Regions from separate parts of the Luteimonas sp. MC1895 genome, predicted to be linked through region 1. Evidence: predicted binding sites of a transcription regulator. Region 1 holds the regulator's gene; the other holds the start of a gene.
The links. Region 1 encodes sigma-54, which starts transcription at its own class of promoters, with help from an activator protein. Its sites were predicted from a motif close to TGGCACGNGCNTTGC; they were not measured.

Region 1 (15,401 bases):
GCCGAGATGCCCGACATGTACGGCCCCGGCGAGTACGACCTGGCCGGCTTCACCGTGGGCGCGGTGGAGAAGTCCGAGTTGCGCGACGGTGGCCGCGTCGCCGCCGGCGACGTGCTGATCGGCATCGCCTCGAGCGGACCGCATTCCAACGGCTACTCGCTGATCCGTCGCATCTACGACCGCGCCGGCCGGCCCGGCCACACCGACCTCGACGGCGTGCGCCTCGAGGACGCGCTGATGGCGCCCACCGCGCTGTACGTGAAGCCGGTGCTCGAGCTGCTGCGCGGCGCCGAGGGCGGCTCGATCCACGCCATGGCGCACATCACCGGCGGCGGCCTGACCGAGAACATCATCCGCGTGGTGCCCGAGGGCCTCGCCCTCGAGATCGACGCCTCGGCGTGGGCGCTGCCCGCGGTGTTCGACTGGCTGCAGCGCGAAGGCGCGGTGGCCCCCGAGGAAATGTGGCGCACCTTCAACTGCGGCCTCGGCTTCGTGCTGGTGGTCGACCCGGCGCGCGCCGGCGCTGTGGCCGCGGCACTGGACGCGCTTTCGCTCGCGCACCGGACGATCGGCACCGTGGTGCCCGCGCGCGACGCTGGCGCCCGCGTGCGCATCGGCTGATCGCCATGGCGGAGCGCACGCCGCGGCTGGCCGTGCTGGCCTCCGGCCGCGGCAGCAACCTGCAGGCGATGCTCGACGCGATCGCCGACGGCCGCCTGGACGCACGCGTGGCTGGCGTGTTCGGCGATCGTGCGAAAGCCCACGCGCTGCAGCGTGCGCGCGATGCCGGCATCGAGGCCGGGGCGCTGCGTCCGCGCGACTACGCCGGCCGCGACGAGTTCGACGCCGCGCTGTTCGCACGGGTGGCGGCGGTACAGCCGGACCTCGTGGTCTGCGCGGGCTATATGCGCCTGCTCGGCGCGGCGGCGCTGGCGCCCTGGGCGGGCCGCATCATCAACATCCACCCGTCCCTGTTGCCCGACTTCAAGGGCCTGGACACGCATGCGCGCGCGCTGGCCGCCGGCGTCGCTGAACACGGGGCCAGCGTCCATTACGTCACCGCCGACCTCGATGGGGGGCCGGTCATCGCCCAGGCGCGGGTGCCGGTGCACGACGGCGATGACGCGGAGGCGCTGGCGGCGCGCGTGCTCGACACCGAACATCCGCTGCTCGTGGGCAGCCTGCAGCTGCTCTGCGCCGGTCGCATCACCCTGCGCGACGATGCCGTCGAGCTCGACGGCAGGCCACTGGGCGCACCTCTTCAGCTGGCAGCCAACCGCCTGTTGTCATGATCCCGGCGGTATGAACACCGCCCCCCGCCTCCTGTCCACGGCGCTCGTTGCCGCGCTCACCGTCCTGCCCGCGCTGGCCGCCGGCGGGACGATGTCGGCCGTGCAGCAGCCGGCGCAAGCGGGCGGCAGCGTGCCCGGCGCCCCGGCGGCGGCTGCCAGCGAGGCCGCGGATCCGCAGCCCGTGCTGACACCGTTCGTCGCCACCTACGACGCATGGAACGGTGGAAAGCAGGCAGGCACCGCGACCATGCGGCTGGCACGCGAAGGCAGGCTGTGGCGGATCGACCTCGACGTCACCGGCAACCGGGGCCTGGCGCGCTGGGTCCGGCTGGACATCGACCAGGGCACCGTTTTCGACGAGGCCGGCGGCGACTACCGGCCGCTGCGCCAGGACACGCGCCGCAAGGCGCTGTTCATGGGCCGGCACATCGAGGGCGTGTACGACTGGACGTCCAGCGTCGCGCAGTGGAGCGGCGACCTCAAGGACGCACGCCGCCAGCCGGTCGCGCTGCGCGCAGGCGACAAGAGCGGACTGCTGATCAACCTTGCCATCGTGCGCGACGCCGCGCCGGGACGCGCGCTCCGCTATCGCTTCGTCGATGGTGGCCGCGTGCGCGACCACCAGTACGCCGTGGCCGACGCCACCGAGTACGTCGAGGTCGACGGCCTCTCGTACGACGCCATGCGTGTTTCACGGACCAATGGCGGCAATGATGAAACCATCTTCTGGGTGGCGCGTGGCGTGCCCACGCCCATCCGGATCCTGCAGCGCGAGAACGGCGAAGACGCCATCGACCTGCGCCTGGTCGCATACGAAGGAGCTCACTAGATGTTGGACACCACGTTGTTCCGCCGCCGCGTCGCGGCTACCGCCGCGATCGCCCTGCTCGCGCTGGCCTCCGCGCCGGCGCTTGCGATCAAGCCCTTCAGCGCCGACTACCAGGCGAACTACATGGGCATGCAGGCGACGGCGAAGATGAGCCTGGCCAGCGCCGGCAAGGACCGCTGGGAATACCGCATCGACATCGGCGGCATGGGCGCGGAGCTGGCCCAGAGCACGGTGTTCGAGGTCGAAGGCGACCAGTGGCGCCCGCTGAAGAGCGTGGACAGCCAGCGGGGCACGAGCGGGCTGGCCGCGATGCTGGTCAAGCGCAAGAGCGTCACCGCCGACTACGACTGGCAGCAGGGCGAAGCGCGCTGGACCGGTGACGTCAAGGAAGATCGCGCGGGTCCGGTCAAGCTGCGCACCGGCGACCTGGACGGCATGCTGATGAACCTCGTGCTGGTGCGGGACGTCGCCGCAGGCAAGCCGCTCGACTACCGCCTCGTGGAGGACGGGCGCGTCAAGCGCCAGCGCTTCCAGGTCGAAGGGACCGAACAGATCCAGGTCGGCGACAAGTCGCATGCCGCCACCCGCGTGGTGCGTCGCGACGGCAAGCGCGAAATCATCGCCTGGGTGGTGGATGGCCTGCCGGTGCCGGCGCGCGTGCTGCAGCGTCGCGACGGCAAGGACCACATCGACCTGAAGCTCACCGCGGTCAACTGACCGCGGTCGACCGCGGGCGACCGGCCCGCGGTCAGTCGATCCGGCTGATCCTGGCGCCGAGCCCGGACAGCTTGCGCTCGATGTGCTCGTAGCCGCGGTCGAGGTGGTAGATGCGGTCGATGACCGTCTCGCCCTCGGCCACCAGCCCGGCCAGGATCAGCGAGGCCGAGGCCCGCAGGTCGGTGGCCATGACCGGCGCGCCGCTCAGGCGCTCGACGCCGGTGACCGTTGCGCGGTGTCCCTCGATGTGGATGTCCGCACCCAGCCGCATCAGCTCGTTGACGTGCATGAAGCGGTTTTCGAAGATCGTCTCGTCGATGGTCGCCACGCCCTCGGCGATGCAGTTCATCGCCATGAACTGCGCCTGCATGTCGGTGGGGAACGCCGGATGCGGTGCGGTGCTGATGTCCACCGCGCGCGGACGGCGGCCACGCATGTCGACGGTGATGCGGTCGCCTTCGATGCCGATGTCGGCGCCAGCCGCGGTTAGCCGCTCGAGCACCGCGTCCATGGTGTCCGGACGCGCGTGGGTGATGGTCACGCGGCCACCGGTGATGGCGCCGGCCACCAGAAAGGTCCCGGCCTCGATGCGATCGGCCACCACCTCGTGGCGCGCGCCATGCAGCCGGTCGACGCCGTGCACGACGATGCGCGAACTGCCCGCGCCCTCGATGTCGGCGCCCATCGCCAGCAGGCAGTCGGCGAGGTCGACGATTTCCGGCTCGCGCGCGGCGTTGTCGATCACCGTGGTGCCCTGGGCCAGGGTCGCGGCCATCAGCACGTTCTCGGTCGCGCCCACGCTCACCATGTCGAAGACGACATGGCCGCCGCGCAGGCGACCCGCGCGGGCGTTGATGAAGCCGTGCTCGACGGTGATGCGCGCGCCGAGCGCCTCGAGCGCGCGGATGTGCAGGTCGACCGGGCGCGACCCGATCGCACAGCCACCCGGCAGCGCGACCTCGGCCGCACCGTGCCTGGCGACCAGCGGACCGAGCACCAGCACCGACGCGCGCATCGTGCGCACCAGTTCGTAGGGGGCGACGTGGCTGTCGACGCCGCGCGGATCGACGAGCACGTGGCTCCCGTCCGCGTCATGCGTGACCGCGGCACCGAGGCCGTCCAGCACCCGCGCCGTGGTCACCACGTCATGCAGGTGCGGGACGTTGCCGATCTCCACCGGCTCGTCGGCCAGCAGGGTCGCGCACAGGATGGGCAGGACGGCGTTCTTGGCGCCGGAGACGCGGACGTCGCCCTCGAGGGCCACGCCGCCAACCACCGCGATCTTCTGCATCAGGCGGGCCGGTGCTCGTCGGGGGTCAGGGTGCGCAGCGCGAGCGCGTGGATCTCGTTGCCCATCAGCGCGCCCAGGGTGGCGTAAACCATGCGGTGGCGCGCCAGCGGCAGCCGGCCGGCGAAGTCCGGGTGGACCACGACGGCCTCGAAGTGCACGCCGTCGTCGCCACGCACGTCGACCTCGGCGCCAGGCAGCCCCTGCTCGATGAGTTTACGGATGGTGTCTGCGTCCAAGGCGGCTCGTCCAGGTCATGAAGGGCACATGAGGCGGCCTCCCGGCCGCCCTGGAAAACCGGGGGAGCGGGGAGAAATCCGCGTAAGATGAACCGGTTAGCCTAACGGAAAAGGGTCCGGCCCGGTATGCCCGGAAGCAACGACCACCCCGCCAGCGCGCCCGACTTCGCGGCCAGCGGCCAGCGGGTCTTCGAGATCGAATGCCAGGGCCTGGCCGCCGTCGCGGCCCGCATCGACGGCGACTTCTCGCGCGCCTGCGCCCTGCTCCTGGCCTGCGGCGGCCGGGTGGTCTGCACCGGCATGGGCAAGTCCGGCCATGTCGCGCGCAAGATCGCCGCCACCCTCGCCTCCACCGGCACGCCGGCGTTCTACGTCCATCCGGGCGAGGCCGGGCACGGCGACCTGGGCATGGTCACCGACGCCGACGTGGTCCTCGCGCTCTCCTACTCGGGCGAATCCGACGAGGTGCTGCAGCTGCTCCCGGTGCTCAAGCGCCAGGGCAACGCGCTGGTGTCGATGACCGGCCGCCCCGGCTCCACGCTGGCGCGCGCGGCCGCCGTGCACCTCGACGTCAGCGTGCCGGCGGAGGCCTGCCCGCTGCACCTGGCACCGACCGCGAGCACCACGGCCTCGCTCGCCATGGGCGACGCGCTGGCGGTGGCCCTGCTCGAGGCGCGCGGCTTCACCGCCGACGACTTCGCGCGCTCGCACCCGGCCGGCGCGCTCGGACGCCGCCTGCTGCTGCACATCGCCGACGTCATGCACACCGGCGATGCCGTGCCGCGCGTGCCGGCCAGCGCGACCGTGAGCGAGGCCCTGGCCGAGATCAGCCGCAAGATGCTCGGCATGACCGCCGTCGTCGACGACGACGGCCGCCTGCTGGGCCTCTACACCGACGGCGACCTGCGCCGCAGCCTGGACGCGGGCATCGACGTGCGCACCGCGCCGATCGCCGACGTGATGACGCGCAGCCCGCGCACCATCGGCGCCGACGCGCTTGCGGTCGAGGCGGCGCAGCTGATGGAGGCGCACAAGATCGGCGGCCTCGTGGTCGTGGACGACGGGGGCCGCGTGGTTGGCGCCCTGAACATTCACGACCTGTTGCGCGCACGCGTGGTGTGATCCCGCGTTCATGCGCCCCGCCTACCCGCCCTCCCCGCCTCCCGAACTGCGCGCGCGCGCCGCGCGCATCCGCCTGGCCTGCTTCGACGTCGACGGCACCCTGACCGACGGGCGCCTGCATATCGCCAGCGACGGCACCGAGAGCAAGTCCTTCCATGTCCACGACGGCCTCGGCATCTCGCTGCTGCGCCGCGCCGGCATCGCGGTGGCCTTCATCACCGCGCGCAGCAGCGCGGCGGCCGAGATCCGCGCGCGCGACCTCGGCGTCGAGGTGCATACCGGCGTCAAGGACAAGCTCGCCTTCGTCGAAGGGCTGCGCACGCGCCTGGGCCTGGACGCCGACGCGGTGTCGTTCATGGGCGACGACCTGACCGACCTCGCGGTGCTTGCCGCCGCCGGCCTGGCCGCGGCGCCCGCCGATGCGCATCCTGCGATCCTGGCCAGCGTCCACTGGCAGTCGTCGCTTGGCGGCGGCGCGGGCGCGGCGCGCGAATTCTGCGACCTCGTGCTGGCGGCACGCGGCGACGCCGGCATCGCTGCCGACGCGGCCGGAGCAGGCCAGTGAACTGGCGCGGTGCGCTGATCCTGGTGTTGCTGGTGGCCGCCATCGCCAGCGGCTGGTCGGCCTGGCGCCAGGGCGCCGACGAGCCGGACGCCCTGGCCACCAGCGACCGCTCCGACTACGTGCTCGAGGACTTCGAACTGGTGTCGCTCGACAGCCGCGGGCAGGAAGCCTTCACCCTCCGCGCGCCCTGGCTGCAGCGCGACCCCGCCGATGAAACCCTGTCGCTGCGCGAACCCGTGTTCCTGCTGCCCGAGGAAGGCGGCGAGTACTACTGGGACCTGCGCGGCGACGCCGGCTGGATCAGCGCCGACAGCAGCGAGATGCGGCTCGACGGCAGCGTCGTCGCCGTCTCCGACCCGGCCGGCGGCCGGGCCATGCGCATGGAAACCGACGCCCTGCAGGTCTTCCCGGAGCAGCGTCGCGCACGCACCGATGCCGCCGTGACCATCACCCAGCCCGGCACTACAATGCAGGGCACGGGCATGGAAGCCGACCTGGCCGGCAAGCGCTTCCAGCTCACTTCCAAGGTCCAGACCCGCTATGTCCCCACGCGCCGCTAGCCTCACGACGCTCCTCGCCCTGGCCGCGGCCCTGGCCGCCCCGTCCGCGTGGGCGAAGTCGAGCGACCGCAACCAGCCGATGGACCTGACGTCCAACACCCAGGACTGCATGCTCGCCGACGACGGCGGCCCCTGCGTGTTCGCCGGCAACGTGCGCATCGTCCAGGGCACGCTCGACGTGCGCGCGGCCAAGGCCGACGTCCGCCGCGGCGGCGGCGACATCCAGCGCGTGATCCTCACCGGCGCGCCCGTGCGCCTGACCCAGGAGCTCGACGACGGCGGCTCGATCGACGCCAGCGCCAGCAACGTCGACTACGACCTGCAGACCGAGACCGTGGTCTTTACCGGCAATGCCGAGCTCAACCAGCCCGGCCGCGGCACCATGGCCGGCGGCCGCATCGTCTACAACATGGCCACCGGCCGCGTGCAGGGCGGCGGCCAGGACGGCCAGCAGATCCGCACCCGCATCCTGCCCAAGGGGGCCAGCACCGGCGGCCAGGGCGGCAACTGATGCTGGTCGCCGAGGGGCTGCGCAAGAGCTACCGGCAGCGCGAGGTCGTGCGCGAGTTCGGGCTGACCCTCGACGCCGGCGAGGTCGTCGGCCTGCTCGGCCCCAACGGCGCGGGCAAGACCACCTGCTTCTACATGATCGTCGGCCTGGTGCCGGCCGACGCCGGCCGCATCGTGCTCGACGGCCGCGACATCACCGGCGAGCCGATGTATCGCCGCGCGCGCCTCGGCGTCGGCTACCTGCCGCAGGAACCGTCGGTGTTCCGCAAGCTGAGCGTGGCCGACAACATCATGCTGGTGCTCGAGCTGCGCGAGGACCTGGACCGCAAGGGGCGCGAGACCGAACTCGCGTCGCTGATGGACGAGCTGCAGGTGGCGCACGTCGCCGGCCAGGCCGGTGCCAGCCTCTCCGGCGGCGAGCGCCGCCGGGTCGAGATCGCGCGCGCGCTGGCCGCGCGCCCGCGGCTGATCCTGCTCGACGAACCCTTCGCCGGCGTCGATCCGATCTCGGTCGGCGAGATCCAGCGCATCGTGCGCCACCTCAAGAACCGCGGCATCGGCGTGCTGATCACCGACCACAACGTGCGCGAGACCTTGGGCATTTGCGACCGCGCGTATATCCTCAGTGATGGTGGCGTGCTCGCGCAGGGGGCTCCGGACGCGCTGCTGGCCAATCCGGACGTGCGCCGGGTCTACCTCGGGGATTCCTTCCGGCTGTGAGCCGGGGGCACGTCCCCGTCGACAGGGGAACGTCGTGAAGCCTCGCCTTCAGACATCGCTGGGACAGCAACTGGTACTGACGCCACAGCTGCGCCAGGCCCTGCACATGCTCCAGCTGTCGATGCCCGAGCTCGAGGCCGAGATCAGCGACGCGGTCGAGAGCAACCCCCTGCTGGAGTGGGACGACTCGGCGCCGGTTCCGACGCCTGGCGATCCGCCGGGCACGGATGGCGAATCCGCGGAGACGCGACACGAGGAACGCACCGGGGCCCACGAGGACCCGTGGGACGACCACCGCGACGTGGCCTGGGCCGAGAGCGGGCGCGGCGGCGGCGAGGATCCCGATGGCGACGCGTCCGAACGCATCGCCCAGTCGGAAACCCTGCGCGACCACCTCACCTGGCAGCTCAACCTCAGCCATCTTTCCCCGCGCGAACTTGCCATCGGCGAAACGCTGGTCGATGCCATCGACGACGACGGCTACCTGCGCGAGCCGCTGGCGGCCATCGCCGAAGCGCTGGCGCCGGAACTGGACTGCAGCGAGGCCGAGATCGCGCTGGTCCTGCGCCGCGTCCAGGGCCTGGACCCGACCGGCGTCGGCGCGCGCGACCTCGGCGAGTGCCTGCTGCTGCAGCTCGACGCGCTGCCCGGCGACACGCCCGGGCGCGGCATCGCGCGGCGCGCGGTGTCGACGCTGATCGAACGGCTTGCGCGGCTGGGCGAAGCCGGAATGGCCGACGCGCTTGGCTGCAGCCTGGAAGACGCGGTCACCGCCCTGCACCTGATCCGCGGACTCGACCCGCGCCCCGGCGCACGCATCGGCGGCATGCCGCAGGACACCTACGTCGTGCCCGACTGCGTCATCACCCGCCAGGGCGGCATGTGGAAGGTGGCGCTGGCCGGCGGCCGCCATTCCAGCCTGACCATCCACCGCGGCTACGAGCAGATGCTGCAGCACGCGGCCGGGGCCGACGCCGGCTACCTGCGCGGCCGGCTGCAGGAGGCGCGCTGGCTGCTGAAGAACATCGAGGCGCGCGGCGAGACCCTGCTCAAGGTGGTGCACTGCCTGGTGCGCGAGCAGTCGGGCTTCCTCGAGTTCGGCGACAAGGCGCTGCGCCCGCTGACCCTGCGCGAGGTGGCTGCGCAGATCGGCATGCACGAGTCCACCGTCTCGCGCGCGGTGGCGCGCAAGTACGTGCACACGCCGCGCGGCACGATGCCGCTGCGCGCGTTCTTCGCCTCGGGCATCGACACCGGCGGCGGCGGCGAGGCCTCGAGCACCGCGATCCAGGACATGATCCGCCGCCTGGTCGAGGCCGAGGACCCGCGCAAGCCGCTGTCCGACGCGCGCCTGGCCGAACGCCTCAAGGACGGCGGCGTGCCGGTCGCGAGGCGCACCGTGGCGAAATACCGCGAAGCCCTGAACATCCCTTCATCGCACGACCGCGTGCGCATCGCCTGAGCACCGCCCCGCCGCTTCCCGGCCTCCGGGGGCTGGGTTAACCTGTCCGTGACAACCGCGACATCGCCATGGGCGATGCTGTGGACCCCACGAGAGAGGAGGTTTGCGATGCTCATCGAGACCCACGGCCAGCAGATGGATGTCACGCCCGCGCTGCGCGACTACGTCGAGACCAAGCTTGGCCGGCTTTCGCGGCTCTACGATCCGCCGCTGCAGGTCCGCACCCAGCTGAGCCTGGACAAGCCCGACCATGTCGCCGAGGCCACGCTCAGCGTGGGCGGCAAGACCCTGCACGCCGATGCGCGCGCGGTCGACATGTACGCGGCGATCGATCTCCTGGCCGACAAGCTCGACCGGATGCTGGTGAAGGAGAAGAAGAAGATGATCGACCAGCACCGCCGCGGCGGGAACCCGGTGCGCGACGGCGAGTTCGGCTGACCCGCGGCCGCGACGGAAGCACGACGTCATGCCGTATACCGACCTGCTCACGGCCGCGCGCATCGTGCAGGTCGTGGAGCCGGGCGGGCGCGACCAGGTGCTGGACGCGGCCGCCCGCCTGCTCAGCGGCGGCTCGCCGGACTGGACCCAGGCGATCGCCGACGGCCTGCGCGCACGCGAGGCCATCGGCAGCACCTCCATCGGCCGTGGGGTGGCCATCCCGCACTGCCATACCGCCGCCTGCCGCGTTCCGGTGGCGGCCTTCCTGCGGCTGGCCGCGCCGGTCGACTTCCGCGCCCACGACGGCCAGCCGGTCGACCTGGTGTTCGCGATGGCGGTGCCGCAGGGCCATGCGCAGCAGCACCTGGACACGCTGTCCGAGCTCGCCGGCCAGTTCGCCGACCCCGGCTTCCGCGACGCGGTCCGCGCCGCCCGCGACATCACCGCGCTGCGCGCGCTGCTGCTGCGCCTCGACGTGAGCGCATGAACGCCGCGATCACCGCCCGCGAACTCTACGAACAGCTGCGCGAGCGCCTCGCGCTGCGCTGGGTCGCCGGCCAGTCCGGTGCCGCCCGCCAGCTCGAGGCGGTCGATACCGTGGCCCGCCGGCCCTCGCTGGCCGGCTACCTCAACATCATCTATCCCAACAAGGTGCAGATCCTCGGGACCGAGGAGCTGGCCTGGCTGGACGGCCTGGAGCCGCGGCAGCGCTGGGAGACGCTGGAGAAGATCCTGCAGTTCGGGCCGCTGGCGCTGGTGGTGAGCAAAGGCCAGTCCTGCCCCGAGGACCTGATCGAGATGGCCGAGGAATCGGGCATCGCGCTGTGGTCCTCGCCGCGCCGCGGCCACGAGCTCTACAGCGTGCTGCAGTACCACCTGGCCGGCGCCCTCGCACGTCGCACCACCCTGCACGGGGTGTTCATGGAGATCTACTCCATCGGCGTGCTGATCACCGGCGAATCCGGCACCGGCAAGAGCGAGCTCGCGTTGGAGCTGGTGACCCGCGGACACCGGCTGGTCGCCGACGATGCGCCGGAGTTCGCGCAGATCGCGCCGGACGTGCTCGATGGCACCTGTCCCGAGCTGCTGCAGGACCTGCTCGAACTGCGCGGCCTCGGCGTGCTCAACATCCGCGAGATGTTCGGTGACACCGCGGTGAAGCGGAACAAGTACCTGCGCCTGATCGTGCACCTGGCGCGCCCCGAGGACAGCCGCGAATCGAGCGATGCCAGCGGCATGGTGCGGCTGACCGGCGACCTCGGCTCGCGGCGCGTGCTCGAACTCGACGTGCCGATGATCACCTTGCCGGTGATGCCCGGCCGCAACCTGGCGGTCCTGACCGAAGCCGCCACCCGCGTGCACATGCTGCGCGCCAAGGGCGTCGATCCCGCCGCGGCCTTTCTCGCGCGCCACTCGCACTTCCTCGAACGGGGCACGGCATGAGCACGCCCGCGAACACGGACGCGCCCGCGGACGCGACCGCGACCGCGACCGCCGCCAGTAATGCGCTGGTCATCGTCAGCGGCATGTCGGGCAGTGGCAAGACCGTCGCGCTCAACACCTTCGAGGACCTCGACTTCTACTGCGTCGACAACCTGCCGGCGGAGCTGCTGCCCGACTTCGTGCGCAGCGCCACCCATCCCGAGCGCGCCTCGCAGAAGCTCGCCGTGGGCATCGACGTGCGCAGCCGCGGCGACCTCGCCAACCTGCCCGAGTGGCTGTCGGCGGTGGGCGCCCTGGGCTTCGACCCGAAGCTGGTCTTCTTCGACACCGCCGACAACGTCCTGCTCAAGCGCTATGCCGACACCCGCCGCCGCCATCCGCTGACGCGGCTGGGCCTGGCGCTCTCGGACGCCATCGCGCTGGAGCGCCAGGTGCTGCGTCCGCTGCGCCAGCTGGCCGACGTCACCATCGACACCAGCGAGCTCAACGTCCACCAGCTGCGCCACCGGGTGCTGACCGAACTGGGCCTGGCGATGGACTCGTCGCTGTCGCTGCTGTTCGAATCCTTCGCCTACCGGCGCGGACTGCCGCCGGACGCGGACTTCGTGTTCGATGCGCGCGCCCTGCCCAATCCGCACTGGGACCCACGGCTGCGCCCGCTGTCGGGCCGCGACGGCCCCGTGCGCGACTACTTCGAAGCGCCCGAACAGGCCGACGTCGGCGAGTTCCTGCGCCAGGTGAACGCATTCCTCGATGCCTGGCTGCCGCGCATGGACTCGTCCACGCGCAGCTACGTGACCGTCGCCTTCGGCTGCACCGGCGGCCGCCACCGCTCGGTCTACCTCGCCGAAGCCGCGGCCGCCCACGCGCGCCGGCAGGGCTGGAACGAGGTCGCCACGCACCACCGCGAACTCGACTGAGAACTCGACTGAAGTCCGGAAACGTTGCCGCGCGCGCACGCGGTGCTTCCGGACCGTCATGCGGCTCTGTTAATTTGTCCCGATGGCCGTCGGAATCCTGCTCGTCACGCACCTGGGTATCGGCACCGCGCTCGCCGCGGTGGCGGGCCGGCTGCTGGGCACGCTGCCGCTCCGCGTCGAGGTGTTCGAGATGTCCTACGACGCCGACCCCGCCGCCGCCCTGCCCGCCGCCAGCGCCGCGCTGCGCCGCGCCGACGGCGGCGAAGGCGTGCTGGTGCTGACCGACCTCTATGGCGCCACGCCGGCGAACCTCGCCGCGCGCCTGGCGCAGCTCGGCACCCCGGTCCGGCGCGTGTCTGCGCTCAGCCTGCCGATGCTGCTGAGGGTCCTGAACTATCCCGAGCTTCCGCTCGACGCGCTGCCGGCGGTGGCTGCCGCTGGCGCGCGCAACGGAGTCCTGCACGATGACGCATGAGGCACGCCGGCCATGATCGAACGCGAACTCGTCGTCTCCAACCGGCTGGGCCTGCACGCGCGCGCCACCGCGAAGCTCGTGCAGCTGCTGTCGGGCCATGACGTCAACGCGACCCTGACCGCCAAGGGACGCGAGGTCAACGCCAAGAGCATCATGGGCGTGATGCTTCTGGCCGCCGGCGCCGGCACCGCGGTGACCCTGCGTGTCGAGGGCGCCGACGAGGCCGCGGCCGCCGAGGCCGTCAGCGCGCTGTTCGAGCGGCGATTCGACGAGGACAGCTGATGCGCCGGCAGTTCCCCGGCCACGGTGCCTCGCGGGGCAACGCGCTCGGGCGCGCGCGCGTGCGCCAGCCGCACGCGCTGGAGGTGGCCGAGGAGCGCATCGCGCCCGGGCAGGCCGCGGCCGAGGTCGCGCGCCTGCACGAGGCCATCGACATGGTGCGCGAGGAACTGCGCGACCTGCGCTCGCGCCTGCACGGCGCGCTGGCGCACGAGGTCGGCGAGTTCCTCGACCTGCACGCGCTGCTGCTTGACGACCCGGAACTTCTGCAGGGCCTCGACGGCCTTATCGCGAACGAGCTGCACGGCGCCGACTTCGCGCTGCGCGTGCAACGCGACCGCCTGGCGGCGGTGTTCGAAAGCATGGACGACCCCTACTTCCGCAGCCGCGTGGAGGACATCGACCACGTCATCGGCCGCATCCACTCGGCGCTGCACCGCCACGATGCGCAGGTCACCGGCGTGGCCGGCGAGATCCTGGTCTCGGACAGCCTGGCGCCGTCCGAGGTCGCACGCCTGCACGCGCGCGGCGTGCTCGGCATCGTGACCGCGGGCGGCAGCATGCTTTCGCATACCGCGATCCTGGCGCGCAGCCTGCACCTGCCGCTGGTGGTCGGTTCGCCGCAGGCGCTGTCGCTGGTCAACGACGGCGACGTGGTGATGATCGACGGTGCCACCGGCCTGGTGATCGTCGATCCGGACGCCGACGACCTGCGCGCGCACCGCGAGCGCGTGCGCGAGGGCAAGCGCGAGCGCCGCCAGCTGCACCGCCTGCGGCGCGAACCCTCGCGCACCCTCGACGGCGTCGACATCCGCCTGTACGCGAACGCCGAGACGCGAGAGGACGTCGCCGAGGCGCACGCGCTCGGCGCCGCGGGCGTCGGGCTGTACCGCACCGAGTTCCTGTTCCTGCAGCGCAACGAGCTGCCGTCGGAGGAGGAGCAGTTCGTCGCCTACCGCGACCTGGTGCTGGGCATGACCGGGCGCACTGCGACCATCCGCACGCTCGACGTCGGCGCCGACAAGTCCGACGGCAGCGGCCTGGCCCTGCCCTACGAGCCCAATCCCGCGCTCGGCGTGCGCGGCGTGCGCCTGGCGCTGCGCCGGCGCGACGTGTTCACCACCCAGCTGCGCGCGATCCTGCGCGCGTCCGGCTACGGGCCGATCCGCATCCTGCTGCCGATGGTGGCGCAGCGCGAGGAGGTGCTGGCGGCGCGCCGCCTGCTGCGCACGGTCGCCGCGCGCCTGCGCCGGGAAGGCCATGCGGTCGCCGAGGGCATCCCGCTCGGCGCGATGATCGAGGTCCCGGCCGCGGCGATCGCATTGCCGGCGATGATCGACCTGCTCGACTTCATGTCGATCGGCACCAACGACCTCGTGCAGTACCTGCTGGCCGCGGACCGCGGCAACGATGCCCTGGTCGACCTGCACAGCCCCCTGCATCCGGCGGTCGTGCTGCTGCTGCACCAGGTCATCGGCACCGCCCGCGCGCACGGCAAGCCGGTGGCGGTCTGCGGCGAGATGGCCGGCGATGCCGTGTTCACCCCGCTGCTGCTCGCGCTCGGGCTCGAGGAGTTCAGCCTGCATCCGGGCACGCTGCTCGAAGTGCGCCAGGCGGTGCGGGCGCAGGACCTGGCCGGCCTGCGCGCGCGCCTCACGGAACTGCTGCGCGCACGCGACCACGCCGGCATCGCCCGCTGGCTTGCCCGGAGCACCGGAGAACCATGAGCCGCACAGACGCCCTGCGCGACGTGGTCGCCCCGCACGTGGTGGCCGACGCGGATGCGATCCGCGTCGGGTTCATCGGCGCGCGCCCGTTCCGCCACTGCGTGGTCGAGGACTTCTTCGCGCCTGCGTTCGTGCACGACCTGCTCGCGCGCTTCCCGGGTTTCGATCGCGGCAACGCCCTCAACGAGGACGGCGTCGCCGGCGGGAAGTCGACGGTGGAGCGCATCCGCGGCCTTGGCGGCGCGTATGCGGCGCTCGACGCCTGCATCCAGACGCCGGCCTTCCTCGGCCTGATCGAACGGCTGACCGGCATCGACGGGCTGCTCTACGACCCCGACTACTTCGGCGGCGGCACGCACGACAACCGCGATGGCCAGGCGCTCGACACCCACATCGACTTCAACCACCACCCCGCCACCGGCTGGCATCGACGGCTGAACCTGATCGTCTACCTCAACCCGGAGTGGGACGCGGCCTGGGGCGGTGCGCTGGAACTGCGGCGCGACCCGCATGATCCGGAGAACGACGAGGTGGTCGCGATCGCGCCGGCGTACAACCGCTGCGTGATCTTCGAGACCACCGAGCACAGCTGGCACGGTTTTCCGACGATCCGGCTGCCCGCGGGCAGGGAGTCGCTCAGCCGCCGGTCGGTGGCCCTGTACTTCTACACGCGCGAGCGGCCCGCCGACGAAGCCGCACCCGCGCATTCGACGGTCTACGTCGACCGCCCGCTGCCGCCCCACCTCGCGGCCGGACACGAGCTGGACGCGTCCGACATGGCCACGCTGCACGAGCTGCTCGCGCGCCGCGACGGC
Region 2 (15,401 bases), on a different contig from region 1:
CGACCGGCCGCTGTCGCCGGAGGGCCAGGCCGAGGCCGAGGCCGCCGGGCGCTGGCTGCTCGAGCACCACCTGCTGCCGGACCTGGTGCTGTGCTCGCCGGCGCGACGGACGCGCGAGACGCTGGAAGCCGTGCTCGCGGTGATCGGCTATGTCGACCAGCGCCTGGAGCCCGCGATCTACGAGGCCACGCCCGGCACCCTGGCGGCCCTGGCCGATGGCCATCGCGACCTCGGCCGGCTGATGCTGGTCGGCCACAACCCGGGCCTCGAACGGCTGGCGGCGCTGCTCCACAGCGGCCAGTCGGGCGACTACCGCGGGATGCCGCCGGGCTCGATCGTGCACCTGCGGCTGCCGGCGGCGGTCGAGGTGGAACCCGGCGGCGCCAGCCTCGCCGACTTCTGGTGGCCGTGAGCCGTGCCTCCTGCGTCCCGGCATGCCTGTCCCTCGTCGCGCTCGTCCTGGGCGCAGCGCCGGTCCGGGCAAGCGGCATCGATGCCGCCGCGTCGCAGGTGGGCTTCCAGCTGGTCACCCGCTGGGGCGAGGTGATCGACGGCCGGTTCCCGGTCTTTGACGGAGAGGTGTCGCGGCTGCCGGATGGCCGCCAGCAGGTGCGGCTGTCGCTGTCGGCGGCCGACGTGGAGATCCTCGACAGCGCGCGCCGCACCCAGATGACCCGCGGCGCCGGCTTCTTCGACGCCAGGCGCTATCCCTGGATCACCTTCCTGTCGGATCCCTTCGAACCGGAGCTGCTCGCGCGCGGCGGCCAGCTGCCGGGCCTGCTCAGCATCCGCGATGTGGAGCGGCGCGAGGCGTTCACGGTCGCCGCCTCCGCGTGCGCGCGACCGGCCCGCGACTGCCCGGTGCGCGCGGCGGGCATGGTCGACCGCGCGGCGTACGGCATCAACCGCTGGCCGGTGGTGGTCGCGCGCAAGGTCCGCTTCGAGCTGCGCATCCTGGTGGAGGACCGCGAAGAGTGAAGCCGCTGCTGCGCATGCTGGTGCTGGCCTGGGCGCTGGCCGCGGGCGCCTGCGCCAGCCTCTCGCCGGAACAGGCCGCCGCCGCGTCGCGCATCGCGAAGCAGGCGCAGCCGGTGCTGGTGGACTGCGCGCGTGACGATGCCTGCGCATCGCCGTCCGCGCTGCGCGCGTTGGGCCGCGAGGCGCTGGCGGCCAGTACGCCGGCTGCGCCGCGCCACCACGCGCTGATCCTCGACTATGGCCAGGACGCCCTGCTGGCGCGGCTGAGCCTGATCCGCTCCGCGCAGCAGAGCGTGGACCTGCAGACCTACATCTTCGACGAGGACGACGCCGGCCACCTGTTCCTCGACGAGCTGCTGGCCGCCGCGCGCCGCGGGGTCAAGGTGCGGGTGCTGGTCGACCAGCTTTCGGCGCTGCGCGAGGTCGACACGCTGGCGGCGCTGGCCGGGGCGCACGCCAACTTCGAGCTGCGCATCTACAACCCGGTGCTCGGGCGCGCGCGCATCAGCTATCCGCAGTACGTGCTGGCGGCCGCATGCTGCTGGCGGCGGCTCAACCAGCGCATGCACAACAAGCTGCTGCTGGTCGACGGCCTGGTCGGCATCACCGGCGGCCGCAACTACCAGGACAGCTATTACGACTGGGACCCCGGGTACAACTTCCGCGACCGCGACCTGTTCCTGGCCGGCCCCGCGGTGGCCGACATGGCCGCGAGCTTCGAGCAGTACTGGAGCGCGCGCCTGACCCGGAGCCTGCCGGGCCTGGCCGACGTGGGCCGCCGGCTGCTGCGCGACGGCGTGCCCGCGCTGCCGCACACGCCCTTCGAACTGCCGGAGCGGGTGGAGCGCATCTCGCGCGACGCCGACGACCCCTGGCTGGTCGAGGCGCTGGCCGCGGAGTCGCTGCCGGTGGGCGTGGTCGACTTCATCTCCGATCCGCCGGAAAAGCACCGCGCCGATTACGAGGGCGTGGCGCCGTCGACGCGCGGCCTGCTCGACCTGATCGAGGGCGCGCGCAAGGAAGTGATCCTGCAGACGCCCTACCTGGTGCTGTCGCCGGGCGCCCAGGACCTGTTCGCCAGCCTGCACCAGCGCGAGGACGCCCCGCGGGTGCTGGTGTCGACCAACAGCCTGGCCGCGACCGACGCCTTCATCACCTACGCGCTGTCGTACAAGTACAAGCGCCGCCACCTGCGCGAGTTCGGCTTCGAGATCCACGAGTTCAAGCCCTTCCCGCAGGATGCGCCGATCGACGTCGAGGCGACCGGCACGGTGGACCTGGGCGATGGCCAGGCGCAGGCGCCGTCGGCGACGACGCTCTCCGACGGCTCCCGCGCACCACGCACGCGGCCGCTGGAACGCGAGTATTCCGCGCTGCGCTGGTCGGGCTTCTCGGCGCACGAGCGCGTGCCGCTGCAGCGCGGCGGCGTGCGCTTCGGCCTGCATTCGAAGTCGCTGGTGGTCGACGAGCGCGTCGGCGTGGTCGGCACGCACAACTTCGATCCGCGTGGCGACGACTACAACACCGAGAGCGCGGTGGTGATCGAGGACGGGGCGTTCGCGCGCGTGCTCGCCGACAGCATCCGCCGCGACATGGCGCCGGCCAATGCCTGGGTGATCGCGCCGCGCGACCGCCCGGTGGTCCTGTCGGGGCTCGACTACTCGCTGGGCAAGGTGTCCGAGTCGCTGCCGGTGTTCGACCTCTGGCCCACGCGCTACGCGACCAGCTACGAGTTCCGCCCCGGTCCCGGCTGTTCCGCGCCGCCGCCGCCGCGTGATCCCCGGTTCCGCGACTGCCACGAACCGGTGGGCGACTTCCCCGAAGTGCAGATCGGGCTCAAGGCGATCCTGACGCGCATCTTCACCGCCTTCGGCGCGGGCCTGGCCCCGATCCTCTGACGCCCTGACGACCGTTCGTCGGCCGGACCCTCCGGCACGGGCAGGCGTGACCTTTGACCTATTGCGGTAGATGTGTGGTGTGGTACTTTACCAACACACCAAGCCACACACCCCCCGATGGAGATCGCCATGTACCGCACCGACGCCAACGCCGCCCCGTCCGCCCGCGCCGCCGCCGCCGCCGCCGCCCGCCCGCTCGTCCACGCGCCGCGCTACCGCAGCCGCGACTTCGGCACCGGCTATGGCAGCAGCAGCGGCTACGCCGCCAGCCGCCGCTACACCCCGGGCAGCCAGCCGCTCACCCGCTTCCGTCTCGCCTGAACCGATTGACCCGGGGGGGACCCGGTCCTAGGCTGGCCCGCCCCCGGCGCCAGCCCGGGACACGGAGCCCGGCATGACCCCCCAAACCCCGATCTTCCGCCGCGGCCTCGACCTGGCCGCGCTCAACGCCCTCTCCAAGGGCACGGCGATCGAGGCGCTGGGCATCGAATTCCTGGCCATCGGCCATGACCACCTCGTCGCCGGCATGCCGGTGGACGCACGCACCCTGCAGCCCTACGGCCTGCTCCACGGCGGCGCCTCGGTGCTGCTGGCCGAGACCCTCGGCAGCAGCGCAGGCAACATGTGCGTGGCCGAAGGCGAGGTCTGCGTCGGCCTCGAGATCAACGCCAACCACGTGCGCGCCGTCCGCGAGGGCCGGGTGACCGGCACCGCCAGGCCGCTGCACCTCGGGCGCAGCACCCAGGTGTGGGAGATCCGCATCGAGGACGCGCGCGGCCGACTGGCCTGCATCTCGCGCATCACCCTCGCGGTGGTTCCCGCGGCCTGAGCGCTCGCGCCGCTACCGGCGCGCGATCCCCATCCGGTATCGTTCGCGCATGCGTTCCCCCATCGTCCTCACCGCGCCCGCCGGAGGCCGCCTGGCGCGCGCGGGCCGCTATGCCCTGCGCGTGCCGATGCTGCTCTGGCATGTCTTCATCCACCTCCCGCTGGTGATGCTCGGCCTGGCCCTGCCCAGCGAGCGGATCACGCTGGGCGGCCGGGACCTGCGCAGCCGGATCGTGCAGTTCTGGCAGGGCGGGCTGATGCGCGTCTTCGGCATGCGCATGCGGCGCGTCGGCACGCCGCTGCCCGGCGCGACCCTGTTCGTCGCCAACCATGTCAGCTGGATGGACATCTCGGCGCTGCACAGCCAGCGCATGATGGGCTTCGTCGCCAAGCAGGAAATCGAGGGCTGGCCGGTGGTGGGCCGGATGGCCCGCCGCGGCGACACGATCTTCCACCAGCGCGGCAGCCAGGAATCGCTGGGCGGCGTGCTGGAGGCGATGCGCCTGCGGCTGGGCGAGGGGCGCTCGGTGGGCGTGTTCCCCGAGGGCCGCACCCGCGACGGCGACGAGGTCGGGCCGTTCCACGCGCGCATCTTCACCGCCGCGGTCGAGGCCGGGGTGCCGGTGCAGCCGGTGGCGCTGCGCTACGGGGCCGCCGGCGAAGGCCAGCGCGCGGTGGCGTTCCAGACGCGCGAGAACTTCCTGCAGAACTTCCTGCGCCTGCTCGGCGAGCCGCCGCGCACGGTCGACGTGGTCTTCCTCGAACCGGTGCTGCCGGGCGCGGCCGAGGGCCGGGCGGGGATCGCGAAGCTGGCCCGCGAGCGCATCGTCGAGGCGCTGCGCGCGCCGTGAACGCCGCCGCGGCCAGCGGCTACCGTCCGCCGCGCTGGCTGCGCAACCCGCACCTGCAGTCGGTGCTGGCGGGCAGCCCGCCGCGGCGCCGGCGCGGACTGGCCGCGCTGGGGCAGGCCGGCGCGCAGACCCGCCCGGTCATCGTCGACGGCGGCGACGGCGTGCGCCTGCTCGGCCTGCACACGGCGCGCCCGGGCGCGGAGCCGCGGGGCATGGCCCTGCTGCTGCACGGCTGGGAAGGCAGCGCGGAGTCGGCCTACGTCTGCCTGGCGGCGGCGGGCTTCCTGGCCCGGGGCTGGGACGTGTTCCGCCTGAACTTTCGCGACCACGGCGGCAGCCACCACCTCAATCCCGACATCTTCCACTCCGCGCGCATCGACGAAGTGGTGCACGCCGCAAGCGATGTCGCCCGGCGCATGCCGCGGCCGAGGCTGGTGGTGGCCGGCCATTCCCTCGGCGGCAATTTCGCCCTGCGCCTGGCGCTGCGCGCGCCGGCCGCCGGCCTGCAGGTCGACGCCGTGGCCGCGGTCTGCCCGGTGCTGGACCCCGCGCGCACGATGGAGGCGATGGAGCGCGGGCTGCCGCTGTACCTGCGCCATTTCGAGCAGAGCTGGCGGCGTTCGCTGGTGCGCAAGCGCGAGCTGTTTCCCGAGCGCGTGGGCTTCGACGACCGCGTGCTGCGCCTCCGCATGCGCGCGCTCACCGAATGGCTGGTGCTTCGGCACACCGACTTCGGCAGCCTCGACGCCTACTTCGACCGCTACTCGATCGCCGGCGACCGCCTGGCAGGCCTCGCCGTGCCGGCCTCCATCCTGACCAGCGCGGACGACCCGGTGATCCCGGTCGACGACTTCGCGCGCCTCTCGCTGCCGCACCTCGCCAGCCTCGAGATCGCCCGCTGGGGCGGGCACTGCGGCTTCCTCGAAGGCCCGCGGCTGGAGGGCTATGCCGAGCGCTGGGTGGTCGATCGCCTGGCGGGCGCGGATTAGGCGCGGGCTACAATCGAGGTTTTCCGCGCCCAGCGCCTGCAGGAACCCACTCGATGCACGACCAGATCCTCGACGCGCTGCGCCGCGGCGACACCGCCGCCGCCGTTGACGCCGCCCGCCGCCTTGCCGGCAGCGCGCCGGACGATGCCCAGGCCCAGCGCCTGCTCGCCCTGGCCCTGCGCAGCAGCGGCGACGATACGGGCGCCCGCGCGGCCATCGAGCGCGCGATGGTGCTGGCGCCCGACGACGCCGCCCTGCACCTCGAGCACGCCGGGCTGCTGCTGGGCCAGCGCGACGTGGAGGGCGCGGCGCGCTCGCTGGACGCCACCATCGGCAACAACCCGAACGCGTTCGGCGCCTACATCGTGCAGGCCCAGCTGGCCATGGGCCGCAACGACCTGGACGAGGCCGAGCGCCTGGCGCGGCTCGCCGCCCGCGTCTCGCCGGACGATCCGGCCCTGCAGGGCGTGACCGGCACGCTGGCGCTGCGCCGTGGCCGCGTCGACGAGGCCCTGGCCCTGCTGTCCGACTCGGTGAAGCGCGCGCCCGACGATGTGGTTGCGCTGCACGCGCTGGGCATCGCGCACATGACGAAGGGCCACTTCGCGTTCGCCGAACAGGCCTTCCGCAGCCTGCTCGAGCACGCGCCGGCGGCCGGCATGGTGCGGCTGCTGATCGCGGAGCTGCTGCAGCGCCAGGGCCGCACGGCCGAGGCGGCCGACGAGCTCGCGACCCTGGTGTCCGACCCGGCGCTGGCCACCGCCGAACTGCGCCGGCACGCCGGCGAGCTGCAGCTGGCCGCGGGCCGGCCCGAGCGCGGGCTGGAATTGCTGCGCGCGGCGCTGGCCGCCGACCCGCGCGACGGGCGCACGCTGTCCGCGATCATGGCGGCCTGGGCCCGCCTGGGCGCCATCGACGACGCCCGTCGCACGCTGGACGCCGCGCTCGCCACCACGCCCGACAGCGACGACCTGTGGCGCGCGCGCCTGATGTTCGAATGGCGCGACACGCGGGTCTCGTCCGGGCTGGTCGAACGCTGGCGCTCGATCATGCCGGACTCGCTGGAGGCGCTCGACGCCGCGCTGGCCCTGCGCATCCGCGAAGGCCGCCAGGACGAGGCCGATTCGGTTGCGCGCGCGCTGCTGGAACGCGCGCCCGGCCACATGCGCGCCGAGCTGCAGCTCGCCGACAGCCTGCTGGAGCGTGATCCGGCCGAGGCCGCCCGACGCCTGGACGCACTGCTGGCCCGGGCCGACACGCCGGGCGACCACGCGCTGCTGGGCCAGCGCCTGGGCGTCGCCCACCACCACGCCGGCGACCGCAAGGCCGCGCTGGCCTGCTGGGAGCGGCTCAATGCGCGCCAGGCGTCGGAGCGCGTGCCGCTGCCGACCCTGTCGCCGGCGCGCGACGCGTGGCCGGAGCAGGCCGCGGCCGACCCCGCCGCCTCGCAGGTGGTCTTCCTCGCCGGTCTTCCCGGCAGTCCGGTCGAACGCGTGGCCGACCTGCTGGCCGGCGCCGTGCCCGCGTTCCGCCCGGACCGCTTCGGCGCCCGGCCACCGTCGGACGCCTTGCAGAACATCGCCACCCCGGTCGCGATCGCCAAGGGCGCCGTGGCGCCGGCCGCGGTCGCCGCCTCGTGGCGCGGTGCGCTGCCCGCGCGCGGCGTGGACGGCGCGGTGATCGACTGGCTGCTGTGGTGGGACAACGCCTATGCCGCGGTGCTGCGCGAGGCGCTGCCCGAGGCGCGGCTGCTGGCGGTGATCCGCGATCCTCGCGACATGCTGCTGAACTGGCTGGCGTTCGGATCCTCGACGCCGTTCGCCCTGGCGTCGCCGCAGGTCGCGGCGGAATGGCTGGCCGGGGCGCTCGCGCAGCTGGCCGACCTGCACGAGCAGGACCTGGTGCCGCACCACCTGCTGCGCCTGGACGAGGTCAGCGAGGACCCGGTGGCGATCGTGGCGCGCCTGCGCGACGCCCTGGGACTCGAATTGTCCGAGCCGCCGCCCGGCTACTTCGGTGCCGCGCGCTTCCCGGCTGGCGGCTGGCGCGACTATGCCGGCCTGCTGGCGGGGCCGTTCGCCACCCTGGCCCCGGTGGCCCGCCGCCTGGGCTACCCCGACGCCTGACCACGAGGAGCACGACCATGCACATCAGCAGCGCAAGCTTCGGCCACGGCCAACCGATCCCGGCGGAGTTCGCCCTCGGCGCGCCCGGCGGCTTCGGCGGCAACCGCAATCCGCAGCTGTCCTGGGGCGGCGCGCCGGACGGCACGCGTTCGTTCGCGCTGCTGTGCATCGACACCGACGCGCCCACCGATCCCGCGCTGGTCGCCAACGACCAGGTCGCGATTCCGGTCGCGCATCCGCGCGGCGACTTCGTGCACTGGGCGATGGTCGACATCCCGCCGCAGGTCACCGCGGTCCCCGCCGGCAGCTGCAGCGATGGCGTCACCCGCGGCGGCAAGCGCACGCCGCCCGGCCCGGACGGCGCACGCCAGGGCCTCAACGACTACACCGGCTGGTTCGCCGGCGATGCAGACATGGGCGGCGACTGGGCGGGTTACGACGGCCCGTATCCGCCGGCGCACGACCTGCGCGAGCACCGCTACTTCTTCCGGGTGTTCGCGCTGGACGTGGCGCGCCTGGAGCTGCCGGAACGGTTCACCGCCGGCGACGTGCTGCGCGCGATCCAGGGCCACGTGCTGGCCGAGGCCGCGACCTGGGGCAGCTACAGCCTGCACGCCTGACCCGCGCCCACACCCGGACGCCTATGGGAGCAGCTACAGCTGCGACCGCGACGGACCCCGCCTATTCGGCGGCAGCCACCTGCTCCTGCTCGACCACCATGTCGAGCACGTGCACCACGGCCGATGCGTCGGCCGGCACGTCCTTGCGCGGGTAGCGGTCCAGGCGCAGCACCGTGCGCACGCCGGGCGTGTGCGCGAAGCCCTCGATCTCTTCGTACATCGGCCCCCATTCGCCGCTGTCCTGCCTGATCCCGCCGTCGTCGTAGCGGATCGCGCGCACCTGCAGGCAGCGGTGGCCGGGCATCAGCGGATGGTGGCAGTCGACGCGCTCGGCGGCGACTTCAAGGAAGACGCGCTCGGGTTCGGCGCCGTGGCGGGTGCGCGCGGTCGGCGCGCCGATGAAGACCAGGCGGTCGCCCAGGCCATTGGTCAACGCAAGCCGCGGCGGCGCGCCATCGTCCAGCGCGAGCGCATGGCTGCCCGACAGGCGCGTGTGGGCTTCGCGCTCCATCGCCATCAGTGGCTCGGCACAGGCCATTTCGGTGCTCATCATCGTGCCGACCGCGATGGTGTCGGCGCCGAGGTTGAAGTCGCCGCCCATGCGGTTGCAGGCGTTGGAGATCGAGACCCGGCCATCGCTGAAGTCGAGCTGCAGCGCGGCGTCGGTGTTGGCGAACAGGGCGTCGATGCGGCTGCCATCGGCGGCGGTCGCGGCGTCGAGCTGCCAGTGGTAGGCGCCGAGCGTGGCCGCGAGGTCGGGAGCGGGCGTCGTGCCCGGCGCCGCCGGGGCCGTGGCCGGCGCGGGCGTCGCGATGGTCGCGGCGTCGTCGGTGCCGGGCGAACAGGCCGCCAGCACGAGGGGCAGGACGAGTGCGAGCAGTGGCTTCATGGCGTGGCTCCGGGGCAGGGACCTGGGTCAACGCGCGAGGCGCGGGAACGGGGTTGCGTGGGCCTCAATCGCCGGCGGGCAGCCACAGCAGCAGGGCCGCGCCCAGCAGGATCCGGTACACCGCGAACCCGGTGAACCGGTGGTGCTCGATGTAGCCGAGCAGCCATTTGACCACCAGGAAGCCGGTGATCGTGGCCGCCGCGAAGGCGATGGCGACGTCGGCCCAGGCTTCGCCGCCCAGCCCGCCGTCCATTGCCAGCTCGAGGAAGGTCCAGGCGCTGGCCGCGAACATGGTCGGGATGCCGACCAGGAACACGAACTCGGCCGCCGCGGTGCGCCGGCTGAGGCCGGCGAGCATGGCGATGAAGATCGCCGCCGCCGAGCGCGAAGTACCCGGGAAGACACCCGCCACCACCTGGGCCAGGCCGACGAGTACCGCGATCGTCCAGGTCACGCTGGTGCCGTCCGGACTGCGGCGCTCGGCCACGCGCTCGGCCACGATCATCCAGACGCCGCCGATGACCAGCGCCCAGGCGATGGGGGTCACCGTCTCCGGAAGCTCCCAGCCCATCAGGCGCACCGGCAGGCCGACCAGGGCGGTGACCAGGAAGGCGACCGCGAGCTTCATGGCGTAGTCGCGGTTACGCGCCTCGCCCAGGCCGGTGGCCAGCGACACCAGGCGCTCGCGGAACACCAGGGTGATCGCCAGGATCGCGCCGGCCTGGATCACGATGTTGAAGAAGTCCGAGCGCGCGCCCAGCCAGTGCTGGGCGATCAGCAGGTGGCCGGTGCTGGAGATCGGCAGGAACTCGGTCAGGCCTTCGAGGATGCCCAGGAGCAGGGCGGCCAGCGGGTCGGTCATCGGTGGGTCCGTGGTGGAGGCGCGGGTGGTGCCGGTGCGCGGCGCCGGAAGCGCGGCAGCATAGCGGATCGAGGTTGCATCATTCGGGTGCAATCATTAGAAATGGTGCACCTTTCTGGTGCTTTGTCCCGCCCGTATTCTTGCTGGCCCGAGTTGAATCAAAGGTTTGCGACTGGCATGGCGCTTGCGTCCTTCCGTCCGACCTGCCCGGAAGCCCGGGCCTACCAGCCACCATCCCAGCGGAGCCCCCATGTCCTTCGAGACCGTCGAAAAGCTGATCACCGACCACCGCGTCGAATTCATCGACCTGCGCTTTGCCGACATGCGCGGCGTGCAGCACCACGTGACCTATCCGAAGTCGATCATCGAGCCCGGCCTGTTCGAGGACGGCAAGATGTTCGACGGCTCGTCGATCGGCGGCTGGCGCGGCATCCAGAACTCGGACATGGTCCTGCTGCCCGACCCGGACACCGCCTTCCTCGACCCGTTCACCGCCGACCCGACCCTGGTCCTGACCTGCGACGTGCTGGATCCGGCCACGATGCAGGCCTACAACCGCGATCCGCGCGGCATCGCCCGCCGCGCCGAGGCCTACCTCAAGGCCAGCGGCATCGCCGAGCAGGCCTTCTTCGGCCCCGAGCCGGAGTTCTTCATCTTCGACTCGGTGCGCTACGCCAACGAGATGGGCCACACCTTCTTCCACATCGACTCGGAAGAAGCGGCGTGGAACTCCGGCCGCGAATACGCCGGCGGCAACACCGGCTACCGTCCGGGCGTCAAGGGCGGCTACTTCCCGGTGGCGCCGCTGGATTCGCTGCACGACCTCCGCGCCGAGATGTGCAAGACGCTCGAGCAGGTCGGCATCGAGGTCGAGGTGCACCACCACGAGGTGGCCAACGCCGGCCAGTGCGAGATCGGCACCAAGTTCAGCTCGCTGGTGCAGAAGGCCGACGAACTGCTGACGATGAAGTACATCGTGAAGAACGTCGCGCACCGCAACGGCAAGACCGCCACCTTCATGCCCAAGCCCATCGTCGGCGACAACGGCAGCGGCATGCACGTGCACCAGTCGCTGGCCAAGGGCGGCGTGAACCTGTTCACCGGCGACGGCTACGGCGGCCTGAGCCAGACCGCGCTGTGGTACATCGGCGGCGTGTTCAAGCATGCGCGCGCGATCAACGCCTTCGCCAACTCCAGCACCAACAGCTACAAGCGCCTGGTGCCGGGCTTCGAGGCGCCGGTGATGCTGGCCTACTCGGCGTCGAACCGCTCGGCGTCCTGCCGCATCCCCTACGTGTCCAACCCGAAGGCGCGCCGCGTGGAGTTCCGCTTCCCGGATCCGATGAACTCGGGCTACCTGATCTTCACCGCGCTGATGATGGCGGGGCTGGACGGCATCAAGAACCAGATCGACCCGGGCGGCCCCAGCGACAAGGATCTCTACGACCTGCCGCCGGAAGAGGCCAAGGGCATCCCGACCGTCTGCCACTCGCTCGACCAGGCGCTGGAAGCGCTCGACGCCGACCGCGAGTTCCTCAAGGCCGGCGGCGTGATGAGCGACGACTTCATCGACGCCTACATCGCGCTGAAGATGAAGGAAGTCACCGCCTTCCGCGGCGCGGTGCATCCGCTGGAATACCAGATGTACTACGCCATCTGACGCGCCCGCCGGTGCGGCTGCAGCGCCGCTCCTTCCCGGAGCGGCCGCGTCCGCACTTGCGTCGCGCGGGCGCGCCGGGTGCAATGCGATGCATGAAGAAGCTTGCCGCCGTCGCGCTCTGCGTTGCACTCCTCTCCGCCTGCGTCCACCAGGCGCCACGCAACCCGATGGCGACCTGGGTGCCGTCGCCCAACTTCGACGAACGGCGCCCCGTCGTCATCGTGCTTCATTACACCGAGCAGGATTCGGTCGAGCAGAGCCTGCACACCCTGCGCACGCGCAACAGCGGCGGGCCGGTCAGTTCGCATTACCTGGTCGGCGACGACGGCGCGATCTACCAGCTGGTTGCCGACGGCCATCGCGCCTGGCATGCCGGTGGCGGTCGCTGGGGCACGATCACCGACCTCAACTCCGCCTCGATCGGCATCGAGATCGACAACAACGGCCGCGAGCCCTTCACCGAGCCGCAGGTGCAGGCGCTGCTGCGCCTGCTGGAGGACCTCACGGGGCGCCTGCGCATCCCGCCCAGCCACGTGATCGGGCACTCCGACCTGGCGCCTTCGCGCAAGATCGACCCGGGTCCGCTGTTTCCTTGGCGGCGCCTGGCCGAGGCGGGCTTCGGCATCTGGCCGGCCGACGACGCGCCCCCGGCGCCGGAAGGATTCGATGCCAGGCGCGCGCTGGAGCAGGTCGGTTACGACACCACCCACCGCGAGGCGACCATCCGTGCGTTCCGCCTCCGCTTCCGCGGCGATGCCGGCACCGTGCTGGACGCGGAAGACCTGCGGATCCTGCATGCGCTGACGCTGCCGGACCAGGTGGGGCTGCTGGTACCCGCGTCGCGCTGAAGCCCTGTTCGCCGGCCCGGCCTTGCACTAGATTGGTGCAATGACGCCTCGCCTCGACCCCGCGTTCGACCAGCTGAGCACCCCGATGTTCGCTGTCTCGCGCGCAGGCGTGGTCGAGGCCGGGAACGTGGCCAGCGGGCAGTGGCTCGGGGTCTCGCTCCGACGCCTGCCGGGCCTGCCCGTGGCGGCGCTGGAAGTCGAGGGCGAGGCACTGGCCGCGGCGGTGGCGGTCGCGCCCTCCGGCGTCATCCGCCTCCCGCGCCTCGCCCTGTCGTATCCCGGAGCGGCCCCGCGCTTCGCCGAGGCCTGGCTGACGCCGCGCGATGGCGGCGGCTGGCTGCTCGAGCTGCACCCGGTCGATGAATTCCCCGGCGGCGACCCGCTGGCGGCGCTGCCGCTCGCGCTGTCGGCGGCGCTCAAGGGCCTCGCCCACGAGCTGCGCAACCCGCTGGCGGGCCTCAAGGGCGCGGCGCAGCTGCTCGGTCGGCGGATCCCCGGGGACGACGCCTCGGCGCGGGAGCTGCTGGAACTCATCGATTCCGAGGTGGGCCGCCTGGCGCAGCTGGTCGAGCGCCTGCTCGATCCGGCGCCGCCCACGCCGCACGCGCCGCTCAACGTCCATGCCGTGCTCGAGCGCGTGCTGCGCCTGGCCGAGGCCGACGCCGGCTGGGCGGTGAAGCTGGTGCGCGACTACGACCCCAGCCTGCCCGAGCTCGATGGCGATCCGGACCGCCTGGTGCAGGCGGTCTGGAACCTGGTGCGCAATGCCCTCGAGGCCGGCTCCGGCGAGGTGGTGCTGCGCACCCGCGCCGAGCGTGGCGTGCGCATCGGCAGCGAGCTGCACGCGCTGGCGCTGCGCCTGGACATCGTCGACGACGGACGCGGCGTGCCCGACGAGCTGGCCGGGCAGGTCTTCGTCCCGCTGGTCTCCGGGCGCGCCGACGGCAGCGGCCTCGGCCTGGCGATGGCGCAGCAGGTGGCGCGCGAGCACCGCGGCAGCATCGCCTTCCGTTCGCGGCCCGGGCATACGGTGTTCACCCTGCTGCTGCCGTATGCGGCGGTGGCCGCGGGCGATGCGCCTGCCGACGCCGATGCCGGCACGCGGAGCATTGGCGTGGAGGAGGCGGGCCATGCCCGGCGCTGAAGGCGCCCGCGTCTGGGTCGTCGACGACGACCGCGCGGTGCGCTTCGTACTCGCCACCGCGCTGCGCGACGCGGGCTACACGGTCACCGGCTTCGAAACGGCGGCCGACGTGCTCGCCACCCTCGACCGCGGCGGTCCGCGTCCGCAGCTGCTGTTCACCGACGTGCGCATGCCCGGCCAGGACGGCCTGGCGCTGCTCGACGCGCTCAAGCGCCGCCTGCCGTCGCTGCCGGTGGTGGTGATGAGCGCGCACACCGACGTGGCCAGCACCGCCGGTGCGTTCCGCGGCGGCGCGCAGGAGTTCCTGTCCAAGCCCTTCGACCTCGACGACGCCGTCGCGCTGGCCGCGCGCGCGCTGGGCGACGCGCGCGGCGATGCCGCGCGCACGGCCGGCGCGGACGCCGACGGCACCGCGGACCCCGCAGGCGCGTCGGACGATGCCCTCGTCGGTGACGCGCCGGCGATGCAGCAGCTGTTCCGCGCCATCGGCCGCCTGGCGCAGGCGCCGCTGTCGGTGCTGGTCACCGGCGAGACCGGCACCGGCAAGGAGCTGGTGGCGCGCGCGCTGCACCGCGAGTCGCCGCGCGCGCGCGCGCCGTTCGTCGCGCTCAACACCGCCGCCATTCCGTCCGAGCTGCTGGAAAGCGAGCTGTTCGGCCACGAGGCCGGCGCCTTCACCGGCGCCCGGCGCCGCCACGTCGGCCGCTTCGAGCAGGCCCACGGCGGCACGCTGTTCCTGGACGAGATCGGCGACATGCCGCTGGCGCTGCAGACGCGGCTGCTGCGGGTGCTGGCCGAGGGCGAGTTCTTCCGCGTGGGTGGGCGCGAGCTGATCCGGGTCGACGTGCGGGTGATCGCGGCGACCCACCAGGACCTCGAGGCGAAGGTGCGCGAGGGCGGCTTCCGCGCCGACCTGCTGCACCGCCTCGACGTGGTGCGCCTGTGCCTGCCGTCGCTGCGCGAGCGCCGCGGCGACATTCCCCGCCTGGCCGAGCGCTTCCTGCAGCGCGCGGCCGCGCGCTTCCAGGCGCCCGCCAAGCGCCTGTCCCGCGAGGCGCTGGCACGACTGCAGGCCCACGACTGGCCAGGCAACGTGCGCGAGCTCGAGAACCTGTGCTGGCGCCTGGCCGCACTGGCGCCGGGTGACGTGGTCGAAGGCGAGGACCTGCGCGAGGCCTGGGGCGTGGCCGACGCGGCCGCGCGCCCCGACGCTGCGGATGCGGCGGGCGGGCACGAGGCCCGCTGGGAGTCGGGCCTGCGCGACTGGGCGATGGCCAGGCTGGCCGCCGAGGCCGAGGGCATCCACGCCGAGGCCCGCGAGCGTCTCGACCGGGTGCTGCTGGAGGCCGCCCTCGCGCACACCGGGCAGCACCGCGGCGACGCCGCCGCGCGACTGGGCCTCGGTCGCAACACCCTGACCCGCAAGCTCGGCGCGCGGCGCCCCAGGCCGTGACTCACGCATCGCGAACCTCCGCGCCGCTAGCCTTGGCGTTTTCCCGGATCCGATCGGAAGGCATGCGACGCATCCCAGCCGCCCTCGCCGCCAGCGTCCTGCTGGCGGCCTGCGCCAGCACCCCGCCCACGTCCCGTGAGCCCGCGGCCACGCCGCCGCCACCGCCGCGCGTGGACGCCGGCACCGCCACCTCCGCGCGTGCGAACCTGGCCGCGGCCTCGGCGACCCTGGCCAGCGGGCGGATCGACCTGCGCG

Region 2: glnA (type I glutamate--ammonia ligase) is a predicted target of sigma-54. The motif match lies at 10,215-10,229, and genes of this name have one in related genera.

The regions. Positions count from the first base shown of each region.
Region 1 is NZ_JAEMDY010000001.1:1,126,379-1,141,779, reverse strand. It holds gene purM (phosphoribosylformylglycinamidine cyclo-ligase) at 1-621, shown strand, start outside; gene purN (phosphoribosylglycinamide formyltransferase) at 627-1,292, shown strand; gene JG616_RS05040 (DUF3108 domain-containing protein) at 1,303-2,121, shown strand; gene JG616_RS05035 (DUF3108 domain-containing protein) at 2,122-2,838, shown strand; gene murA (UDP-N-acetylglucosamine 1-carboxyvinyltransferase) at 2,870-4,129, opposite strand; gene JG616_RS05025 (BolA/IbaG family iron-sulfur metabolism protein) at 4,129-4,365, opposite strand; gene JG616_RS05020 (KpsF/GutQ family sugar-phosphate isomerase) at 4,492-5,487, shown strand; gene JG616_RS05015 (phenylphosphate carboxylase subunit delta) at 5,498-6,052, shown strand; gene lptC (LPS export ABC transporter periplasmic protein LptC) at 6,049-6,612, shown strand; gene lptA (lipopolysaccharide transport periplasmic protein LptA) at 6,593-7,123, shown strand; gene lptB (LPS export ABC transporter ATP-binding protein) at 7,123-7,842, shown strand; gene JG616_RS04995 (RNA polymerase factor sigma-54) at 7,877-9,304, shown strand; gene raiA (ribosome-associated translation inhibitor RaiA) at 9,413-9,742, shown strand; gene JG616_RS04985 (PTS sugar transporter subunit IIA) at 9,771-10,229, shown strand; gene hprK (HPr(Ser) kinase/phosphatase) at 10,226-11,185, shown strand; gene rapZ (RNase adapter RapZ) at 11,182-12,105, shown strand; gene JG616_RS04970 (PTS fructose IIA subunit family protein) at 12,188-12,580, shown strand; gene JG616_RS04965 (HPr family phosphocarrier protein) at 12,593-12,862, shown strand; gene ptsP (phosphoenolpyruvate--protein phosphotransferase) at 12,862-14,586, shown strand; gene JG616_RS04955 (2OG-Fe(II) oxygenase) at 14,583-15,401, shown strand, end outside.
Region 2 is NZ_JAEMDY010000004.1:73,471-88,871, forward strand. It holds gene JG616_RS10790 (histidine phosphatase family protein) at 1-412, shown strand, start outside; gene JG616_RS10795 (YceI family protein) at 409-978, shown strand; gene JG616_RS10800 (phospholipase D family protein) at 975-2,876, shown strand; gene JG616_RS10805 (hypothetical protein) at 3,006-3,197, shown strand; gene JG616_RS10810 (hotdog fold thioesterase) at 3,271-3,705, shown strand; gene JG616_RS10815 (lysophospholipid acyltransferase family protein) at 3,755-4,555, shown strand; gene JG616_RS10820 (alpha/beta fold hydrolase) at 4,552-5,544, shown strand; gene JG616_RS10825 (tetratricopeptide repeat protein) at 5,598-7,670, shown strand; gene JG616_RS10830 (YbhB/YbcL family Raf kinase inhibitor-like protein) at 7,688-8,290, shown strand; gene JG616_RS10835 (META and DUF4377 domain-containing protein) at 8,352-9,179, opposite strand; gene JG616_RS10840 (undecaprenyl-diphosphate phosphatase) at 9,244-10,041, opposite strand; gene glnA (type I glutamate--ammonia ligase) at 10,292-11,701, shown strand; gene JG616_RS10850 (N-acetylmuramoyl-L-alanine amidase) at 11,794-12,549, shown strand; gene JG616_RS10855 (ATP-binding protein) at 12,635-13,693, shown strand; gene ntrC (nitrogen regulation protein NR(I)) at 13,680-15,146, shown strand; gene JG616_RS10865 (superoxide dismutase family protein) at 15,209-15,401, shown strand, end outside.